4 regions of the Methylosinus sp. PW1 genome follow, and region 1 is predicted to be linked to each of the others. Evidence: predicted binding sites of a transcription regulator. Region 1 holds the regulator's gene; each other region holds the start of a gene.

Evidence for each region. Region 1 encodes PhoB, which activates phosphate uptake and scavenging genes when phosphate is short. Its sites were predicted from a motif close to TGTCATNNANCTGTCAT; they were not measured.
Region 2: the regulator PhoB is predicted to act here: its motif matches at 1,274-1,290, upstream of K369_RS13150 (DUF2794 domain-containing protein).
Region 3: the regulator PhoB is predicted to act here: its motif matches at 1,224-1,240, upstream of K369_RS22980 (OprO/OprP family phosphate-selective porin).
Region 4: the regulator PhoB is predicted to act here: its motif matches at 890-906, upstream of K369_RS25150 (YdcH family protein).

Annotation. Positions count from the first base shown of each region.
Region 1 covers NZ_JQNK01000009.1:2,448,627-2,450,824, forward strand. Annotated here, with positions in the region: gene hpnE (hydroxysqualene dehydroxylase HpnE) at 1-645, shown strand, start outside; gene phoB (phosphate regulon transcriptional regulator PhoB) at 807-1,550, opposite strand; gene phoU (phosphate signaling complex protein PhoU) at 1,547-2,198, opposite strand, start outside.
Region 2 covers NZ_JQNK01000009.1:812,822-815,019, reverse strand. Annotated here, with positions in the region: gene K369_RS13155 (Bax inhibitor-1/YccA family protein) at 1-723, shown strand, start outside; gene K369_RS13150 (DUF2794 domain-containing protein) at 801-1,214, opposite strand; gene htpG (molecular chaperone HtpG) at 1,717-2,198, shown strand, end outside.
Region 3 covers NZ_JQNK01000009.1:2,837,844-2,840,041, forward strand. Annotated here, with positions in the region: gene K369_RS22980 (OprO/OprP family phosphate-selective porin) at 1-1,171, opposite strand, end outside; gene K369_RS22985 (OprO/OprP family phosphate-selective porin) at 1,794-2,198, shown strand, end outside.
Region 4 covers NZ_JQNK01000002.1:342,541-344,738, forward strand. Annotated here, with positions in the region: gene K369_RS02070 (protein adenylyltransferase SelO) at 1-535, opposite strand, end outside; gene K369_RS25150 (YdcH family protein) at 691-870, opposite strand; tRNA gene K369_RS02075 (tRNA-Val) at 1,137-1,211, shown strand; gene K369_RS02080 (hypothetical protein) at 1,729-2,088, shown strand.

The DNA of each region.
Region 1 (2,198 bases):
CTCGGGACCGCTTTCATCGAGCCGGCGCTCGCGACGCTGGCCGCGCGCGGCGCCGCGCCGCGCTTCGCCGCGCGGCTGAAGGGAATCCAGTTCGCGGGCGAGCGCGCCACAGCGCTCGATTTCGGCGACGATAAAATCGCTATCGGCGCGAATGATCGCATCGTTCTCGCCGTCCCGCCCTGGGCGGCGCAGGAGCTCGTTCCGGGCCTCGTCGCGCCGGATGATTTCCGCGGCATCGTCAATGCGCATTTCAAGATCGCGCCGCCGCCGGGTCAGCCGGCTCTGCTCGGCATGATCGGCTCGCTCACCGAATGGCTGTTCGCCTTCGAGGATCGGCTCTCGGTGACGATCAGCGGCGCCGATCGGCTGATGGACGAGCCGCGCGAGAGCCTCGCCGAGCGCATATGGGCCGAGGTCGCCGCCGCGACGGGCCTGCCGGCGGAGCTGCCGCCATGGCAGATCGTGAAGGAAAAGCGCGCCACTTTCGCCGCGACGCCGGCGCAGCAGCAGCGCCGCCCCGACGCGACGACGCGCTGGCGCAATCTCTTCCTCGCCGGCGATTGGACGGCGACCGGCCTTCCGGCGACGATCGAAGGGGCGATAAGGTCCGGCTATCGCGCGGCGGAGCTGGCGGGGCGTTCGTAACGCCCGGGCGGCCCCCTCCCCAGCCCTCCCCCGCTTTGCGGGAGAGGGAGCAGATTCGGCGCGTCATCGAGAGCTCGCGTAACGCCTGCCGCCTTCCCTCTCCCGCGCGAGCGGGGGAGGGTGAGGGAGGGGGCGTCGCTCACAACGCCGAGAATGCCCCCTCAATTCCTCCCGAAAGTCTCGTCGAAAGAATAGCCGGTGCCGCGCACGGTGCGGATCGGGTCTTTCTCGCGGCCGCGGATGATCGCCTTGCGCAGACGGCCGACATGCACGTCGACGGTGCGCTCGTCGATCTCCGCCGAGAGGCCCCACACGCTGTCCAGCAATTGCGCGCGCGAGAAGACGCGGCCGGGCTTTTCCATCAGATATTCCAGCAGGCGGAACTCCGTCGGGCCGAGATGAATCTCGCGCCCGCTGCGCTTGACGCGGCGCGTCTCGCGGTCGAGGTCTATGTCGCCGGCGACGAGGCGCGTCGCCACGCGCTCCGGCCGCGCGCGGCGCAGCAGCGCATGGACGCGCGCCATCAGCTCCGGCGGCGAGAAGGGCTTCACCACATAATCGTCGGCGCCGATGGAGAGGCCGCGCACACGCTCGTTCTCGTCGCCGCGCGCAGTGAGCATGATGACCGGCATGCTGCGCGTGTCGTCGCGCGCGCGGAGGCGCCGACAGATCTCGAGGCCGGAGACGCCGGGCAGCATCCAATCGAGAATGACGAGATCGGGCTGCGATTCGGCGAGGCGGATTTCCGCCTCGTCGCCGCGCTCAATATGCTCGACGAGAAAGCCCTCGGCCTCGAGATTATAGCCGAGCAGCAGCGCCAACGCCGCATCGTCCTCGACGACGAGAATGCGCGGCGCTCGGTCATGCGGCGCCTCGCGGGGAGCGGCGACGCGGATTTCATTCATTTTGCGGGCTCATCCGGTTCCGCGCTGGCGGGGAGGCTCGCCGATCTGCCCTTGGGGCGGTCGGTCGGCATCGCCTCGCCAGTGACGAGATAGACGATCGTCTCGGCGACATTGGTGGTGTGATCGCCGATGCGCTCTATGTTCTTCGAGCAGAAGAGCAGATGCGTGCAGAAGGAGATGTTGCGCGGGTCCTCCATCATGAAGGTGAGGAGATCGCGGAACACCGAATCTTCCAGCGCGTCGAGCTCGCTGTCATTGGTCCACACGGCGCGGGCGCGCTCGACGTCGCGCTGGGCGTAGGCGTCGAGCACGTCCTTCAGCTGTATGGCGGCGACTTCCGCCATCGTCTTGAGGCCGATGACGGCGCGCGGCACGCGCGCCTCTGAGAGGATCTTCACCGTGCGCTTGGCGATGCTCTTGGCGAGATCGCCGACGCGCTCGAGATCGGCGGCGATGCGCATGGCGGCGATGCATTCGCGCAGATCGATGGCGAGCGGCTGCCGCCGCGCGATGGTGAGGATGGCGCTCTCCTCTATCTCCCGTTGCAGCGCGTCGAGGCGCTGATCGGTGGCGACGACGCGATGGGCGAGCTCTATGTCGAAATTGGCGAGCGCATCCATGGCTTCGGCGAGCATCTTCTCGGCGATG
Region 2 (2,198 bases), 1.6 Mb from region 1:
AGAGCCGGCACGGCCGAGATCGACCAGGGCCTGCGCGCCTATATGCTCGGCGTCTATAATTATATGGTCCTGGGTCTCGGCGTCACGGGCGTCGTCGCGCTCGGCACGCATATGCTCGCCGTGGCCAAGGAAGGCGGGCGGCAGATCGCCCTCACGCCCTTCGGCCAGATGCTCTACACCAGCCCGCTGAAATGGGCGGTGATGCTGGCGCCGTTGGCCTTCGTGTTCTTCCTGGGCTATCGCGCCGACCGCATCTCCGCGGCGACGGCTCGCAACCTGTTCCTCGCCTTCTCGGCGGTGATGGGCCTGTCGATGTCGTCGATCATGATCGTCTTCACCGGCGCGTCGATCGCCAAGGTGTTCTTCATCACCGCGGCGGCCTTCGGCGGCCTCAGCCTCTATGGCTATATGACGAAGCGCGATCTCTCGGCCTTCGGCTCCTTCCTGGTGATGGGCCTGTGGGGCCTCGTGCTCGCGAGCCTCGTCAACCTGTTCTTCCAGAGCAGCGCGATGCAGTTCGCCCTGTCGATCCTGTCGGTGTTCATCTTCGCGGGCCTCACCGCCTGGGACACGCAGTCGATCAAGGACGGCTATTATCAGAACGCCGGCTATGGCCAGGAGATGGTGCAGAAGCAGAGCATCTTCGGCGCTCTGTCGCTCTATCTCGACTTCATCAACATGTTCCAGTCGCTGCTCTACCTCTTCGGCGAGCGCAACGACTGATCGGACAATCCGATCCGGGATAAAGGAAGGCCCCGCTCCGGCGGAGCCTTTTCTTTTGCCGGCGTGCGCCAATGCGTTCAGTCGCGCACCAATTCGAGCTTCTTCTGCAGCACGGCGACGACGCGCGCGAGATCATGGCCGCGGCGCATGACGAGGCCGCCGGCGGCGACGACGCAATAGGCGCCCTGACGGCGCGCCAGCTCGGGATCTTTCTCGATGCGATAGAGCGGCGCCTCGCTGGCGCGGCGAAAGACCGAGAACACCGCCTTGGCGGATGAGAAATCGATGGCGTAATCGCGCCATTCGCCGGCGGCGACCTTGGCGCCATAGAGATCGAGCAGAAGTCGCAGCTCACGCCGATCGAAGGACACGAGCGGAGCGCTGCGCTCGGGCGCGGCCCTGGCCCGGTCCGCTTCATTGGTCGCGCGGCCTGCCACGACAGAGAGCAGGCCGCGCCGCCGGCTGGGATCGGTCGTCTCCGTCTCACTCATGCCGCTTTCCTCATTTCATGGGCATGATCGCGCGGCAAATGCGCGAGGGCAAGACAAAGATGACAATGAGACGACGATGGGCCGCGCGCGCCTGGCCGAGATTTCACATTTTCGCCAATATCGAGCCCCTTGTCCGCCAAAGGAGCCGACCAATATCTAGCCCATTGCCTCGACACGCTCGGGAAGCCGTTTTTCCGGATTTCGTCAGCCCCCCAGCCCCCCGGAAGGGCGCTTTTCGAGCACATGAGTTCGTGGCGATGGACGGGCCGGCCGGGCGACGCTCGGGCGGCCCGTCTTGTTTCGGGCTTTCCCCACGGCGCCTCGTCTCTCCACGCTTTCGCAAGTCTCGCGCGATCGAGTCGCGCGACCCATGGCGCCGTCTTGCAACTTCGCGGACGATCCCCGATATCACTCTCGCGTTTCGCTCGAGGCGGCTCGACGGACGCCATTGCCGATCAATGACGATCTCTATATCCCGGCCAGAGCCAACGCGCCGTCGGCCATGCTTTCATTTGCGGAAAGCGGCGCGCGCGGCGGAGCCGACAGAAAAAGCGGAGACGAGCCCGTGACCGACCACGCCGAAACACAGACGATCGACGCAGCCGAGCGCAGCGATTACGGCTTTCAGGCCGATGTCGCGCGGCTCTTGGAGCTCATGACGCATTCCGTCTATTCGGAGCGCGACATTTTCTTGCGCGAGCTCGTATCCAATTCGGCCGATGCGATCGAGAAGCTGCGCTTCGAGGCTGTGGCGAACGAGGCTCTGGCGGCGCAGGCCGGCGCGCCGCTCGTCACCATCGCGCTCGATAAGGAGGCGCGCACGCTGACCGTCGCCGACAATGGCGTCGGCATGTCGCGCGAGGATCTCGTCGCCGCGCTCGGCACGATCGCCAGTTCCGGCACGCGCGCCTTTCTCGACGATCTCGAGGCCAAGGGCGGCGCCGACAAGGGAGGCTCGCTGATCGGGCGCTTCGGCATCGGCTT
Region 3 (2,198 bases), 390 kb from region 1:
GTTCATATTGGGCGGCCACATATTCGCCCTGCAGCGAGAAGGGGCCGTAGACCGCGGCGGCCTCGAAGCCGTAGTTATAGCTGTATTTCAAGCAGCTGCTGCGGCGGAAGAAAGGCGCGAAGGCGAGCGCCGCGGCCGGGACGGTCGAATTGAGGGTTCCGGCGCCGGCGGCGCAGGAGAGGTCCTGAGCGGTGGGAACGCGGATCAGAGCGCCGCCGCCGCCCAGAATGCCGAGCTCGTCGCGGCTCGCATTGCCCGGACGCAGGAAGTTGGCGTCCGTCGCCGCAGTGGTGTTGTTCGGCTTATGATAGAGGAAGGACGCGCCGACATGCAGCAGCTTGTCCTCCTCGAGGATCGGCGCATAGATCGCGCGCACCGAGGCGTCCCAATATTGCGCCTCGCCGGTGGGCGGCGCGGTCGTGGCGTCCTGCGGGCTGGTGGAGAAGAGGCCGGTCTTGACGGCCCAGTTCTTGTCGCCGACGCCGACCGACGCGCCGATATGGCGGGCGGGGGTCAGCGCCTCGGTCATGGCGCGCTCGATGAACACGATGTGCTTCGACGAGTTGAGCGTCTCCAGGCCGAACGGCTCGTATTGATTGCCGACCTGGAAGGTGACCGGCTGCTTGGTGATCTGCTCGGGCAGCAGCGACGTGCGATACGCCAGGAAGGCGTCGCGAATGCCGGCGACGCCGGTCCCGGTGAAGTCGTATTGGAACTTGTAATACCAGTTCTTATAGGCCTTGCCCTCCACCTCGAGGCGGGCGCGGCGGAAGCCGACATTGCTCGCGGAGAAGGTGTCGGCGCGACCGCCGAAGCCGCCGTCGACCTGAATGCGGCCGCCGATCTTGAAGTCGAAAGCCTTGTCCTCGGTCTCGACATAGAGGCCGTTCTTGAAGCTGACGAACACCGGCGGCGGGGCATTGCCGCCCGGGGCGCTCTTGGCCGAGTTCAGCGCGTTCTTGACCTGATGCGTCGTCTTGGCCTGGTCTTCGAGCTTGTGCTCGAGCCGCTTCAGCTCGGCCTTGAGCGCCTTGATCTCGCTCGCCGTGTCGGCGAGAGCCGCCGTGGGCGCGCCGAACGCGCCGAGGAGGGCGACGGCGGCCACGCCTCCCAGCAGCTTCGAAGGCGTCGCGCCTTTCGCGATCGTCTGGACGTTCGGTACCTGTGTCATGTCAGCCTCTGCCTTGAATTGCTTACCGCTATGGCAGCGCTAGAGGCGTTATGTGACACAATCATCACAAAAGGTGGCGGCGCCGAATTGTGACAATGGTTTCTACCTAGGGTGTTGCCCAAATGCCACGTCGATAGGCGTGAGGCCGAAACCGCAAGTTCGCGATAAGGCCCTACGATTTGCCGGATTGTCGAATCGTCGCGGTTTGTTCGGCGGTCGGGGCCAAGGCCTCCGCAGCTTTGCCGCGCGCCGCAATGTCGTTGCACCTCATAGCGCTGGCCATCCAGATTGTGTCGAATAGGCAACATATACGCGAAAATCCCTAAGAGAAGCCGATTTCGGCCTTGCGCAAACGGCCGATCGAAATGTAAGACAATTACATATGATGTATCCAAATAACATATCGCTTATCGAAGCTCGTCATATGGGCGTGGCCGGTGAGAAATTGGGCATCATCTGACAATGAGTAGGCAAACGGTGCAATCGTCGTGCGCCTTGCGTGTGTGCTTCGGACCCGGAGACTTGTCGGCGTCCCGAGATATTCATTCGATCGCGTGAGTATCTCGTCCGGCGAACAGAAATCCGAGCCGCTCACGCAAAACGCCGAGCGCAGGGGGCTTTGATGAAAGAACAGAAAATCGGGTCGAAAATGGCGCGGCTCTCGGGCGGCGTGGCGCTCGCCGCCTTTTGCGGGCTGCTGGGCGTTCCGGCTGCCGCGCTGGCCGATACGGCAGGCGAGATCAAGGCGCTGAAGGAGCAGCTCAAGCGTCTCGAGGCCAAGGTCGCCGATCAGGCCAAGACCAATGTCCAGGTCAAGAATGCGCTGAACTCCGCCAGGACTCTGCCCGGGCTCGTCGCCCCGCCGCCCGTGTTCGTCAGCTTCCGCAACGGCCTCTTCGTCGAGACCGAGGACAAGGCGTTCAGCTTCAAGCTCGGCGGCCGCATGCAGATCGACGGCGGCTTCTCGAGCTCGGCCGACACCATGTCGCGCAGCAATGTCGGCTTCCGCCGCGCGCAGATCTGGATC
Region 4 (2,198 bases), on a different contig from region 1:
CCAGCACGCTGGAGCGCGTCGGCGAGGGCTCGTCGCCGCGATAGAGCGGCTCGCCGGTCTCGATCAGGCTGAAGCTCTTGGAGGTGTCGACGCCCTGCGCCTCCAGCATCTCTGTGGCGAGAATCTCGCGCACGCCGCCCTTCAGCGTGAGCTTGCCGTCGCCTTGGCGCGACCAGGGCGTGCGGCCAGAGCCCTTTGTGCCGAGATCGAGCAGGCGTCCGTCCCTGGCGTCGCGCAGCTGCGTGAGCAGAAAGCCGCGGCCGTCGCCTATGTCGGGATTATAGGTGCGGAACTGATGGCCGTGATAGCGCAGCGCCAGCGGCTGCGGAAAGCCGCCGGGCAGCGGCTCGAAACGGCCGAGATGGGCGATCCATTCCTCTTCCGTCAGCGTGTCCAGGCCGACGCGCGTCGCCCAGCGCTGATTGCGATAGCGCAATATGTGCTGCGGAAAGCGCGCGGGCTCCACAGGGTCGAAGAAGCCGTCGCCGAGCGTGGCGTGGAGGGTCTCGGCGCGATAGCGCGGGGAAGGGGGCATGGGGATTCTCGGCTCTCGCTATGGCAGAAAATTCTGCGACCATAGACGCCGCGAAGCAAGCCGGGCGCCCGCATCGGCCCGGGCGCCGTCCCCCGCCACAAAAAAAGGCGGAGAGCAGCTCTCCGCCTCGACGCTAGACCTCTATCGCAATCTGCTCAGTGCAGGCTGACGCCTTGCCGCAGCTTGTTGATCTCGTCCTTGAGCTGAAGCTTTTTGCGTTTCAGTTCGTGGAGCTTCGAATCATCGTATCGGGGATGGTGCTGAACCTGCTCGATCTCTTTCTTGAGCGCCTGATGGCGGCGTTCGAGCTCGACGAGATGGGTCTGTAGCGACATACGGCGCCTCCTTTGGTTGATGACAGAAGGACGACGTCAGTGTGACATGAATTCCAAGGCCCGCAAGGGGCGAAGTCGTCGCGGGGCAATGAATTATTTCGCCCGAAGCCATTGCGCGCGGAAGGAAATCTTAACATTCGGCGACGCCGAGGCCGCGGTTTTGCGACAGGGCGTGGAAACTGTCGAAGGGCGCTTGCGCCTCGGCCCGACAGCCATTATACGGGCTGCACTCGCGCTGGACGGAGCAAGCATCCGAACGGCGCCGGGGGCGCGTAGCTCAGCGGGAGAGCACTACGTTGACATCGTAGGGGTCACAGGTTCAATCCCTGTCGCGCCCACCATTCAAAATCAGCAACTTATGAACGTCGAGAGTGGTGGGTCCTGGAGCTGGGGAAGCTCGGGGGAAGCATCCTGGGGGTGCTCTCATACGCTTACGGCTAAGGCTTAGATTATCCTGTTGATATCGCGTGTCTTTGTCTCACGCGTGAGTGTGAAAGACAGCCTGCGCTGTGTGGTGATTTCTCTGCTCGCGTGGGGAGGGGTGGTGCCCAATCGGCGCGCGAGAGGCGGCCGAAGATTTCGAGCCGTCGAGCAGCCCCGAAATCGCGTTTTCGAGCGCGGCACCCCTGCGACAATTGCGACTGTTGCGACATTTCGCATAACTCCCTGAAATACAACGCTAAAACTGTCGCAAATCGGTTGCGACAAAGTTGCGACACTTTGCGACGACTCCGGGCCGTGGCCTCCTTCCTCGGGGGAAGCGGATCGGGGAAGCGCCGGCCGGGGGCTTCGCCTTGCTGCCCGCGCCCGAATATTCTACAGAGCAAATCAGTGGAATGCTTCGCGGAGGATCGCTCTATGCGGATCGTCGGTTACGCCAGCACGCCGCGCGAGATCGTCGCGCTTATCGAGCAGCGGCGATATGCGCTCGGTCTTCGTTCGCTCGAGGTCGATGATCTCGCGGGCGTGCAGCCCTCCTACCTCTCGAAAGCGGCCTGCGGCTCCAAGAACCTCGGAGACATGAGCATGCCGGCCATCCTGGGCGCGCTCGGCCTGCGGATCGCGATCGTCGAGGACGACGCCGGCCTCCCTGCCGCGACGCGCCGCTTCCTCGACGAGCTGCCCGCCCGCCCTCAGACCGCCCCGCACGGGCCGAGAGGCTGCAAGCGCCGAGGGACCGGCAACGCCGAGCCGGGCGGCCTCGACGAGGCCGCTTGATAGGCGTCAGCGGGGCGAATTCGAGCGTTGAGCTTCCCCTACGCTTCCCCTCGTGGCGCGCTATCTTACAACTATCAGACATATAGTTATAATTTCTAGCAATCCCCTTC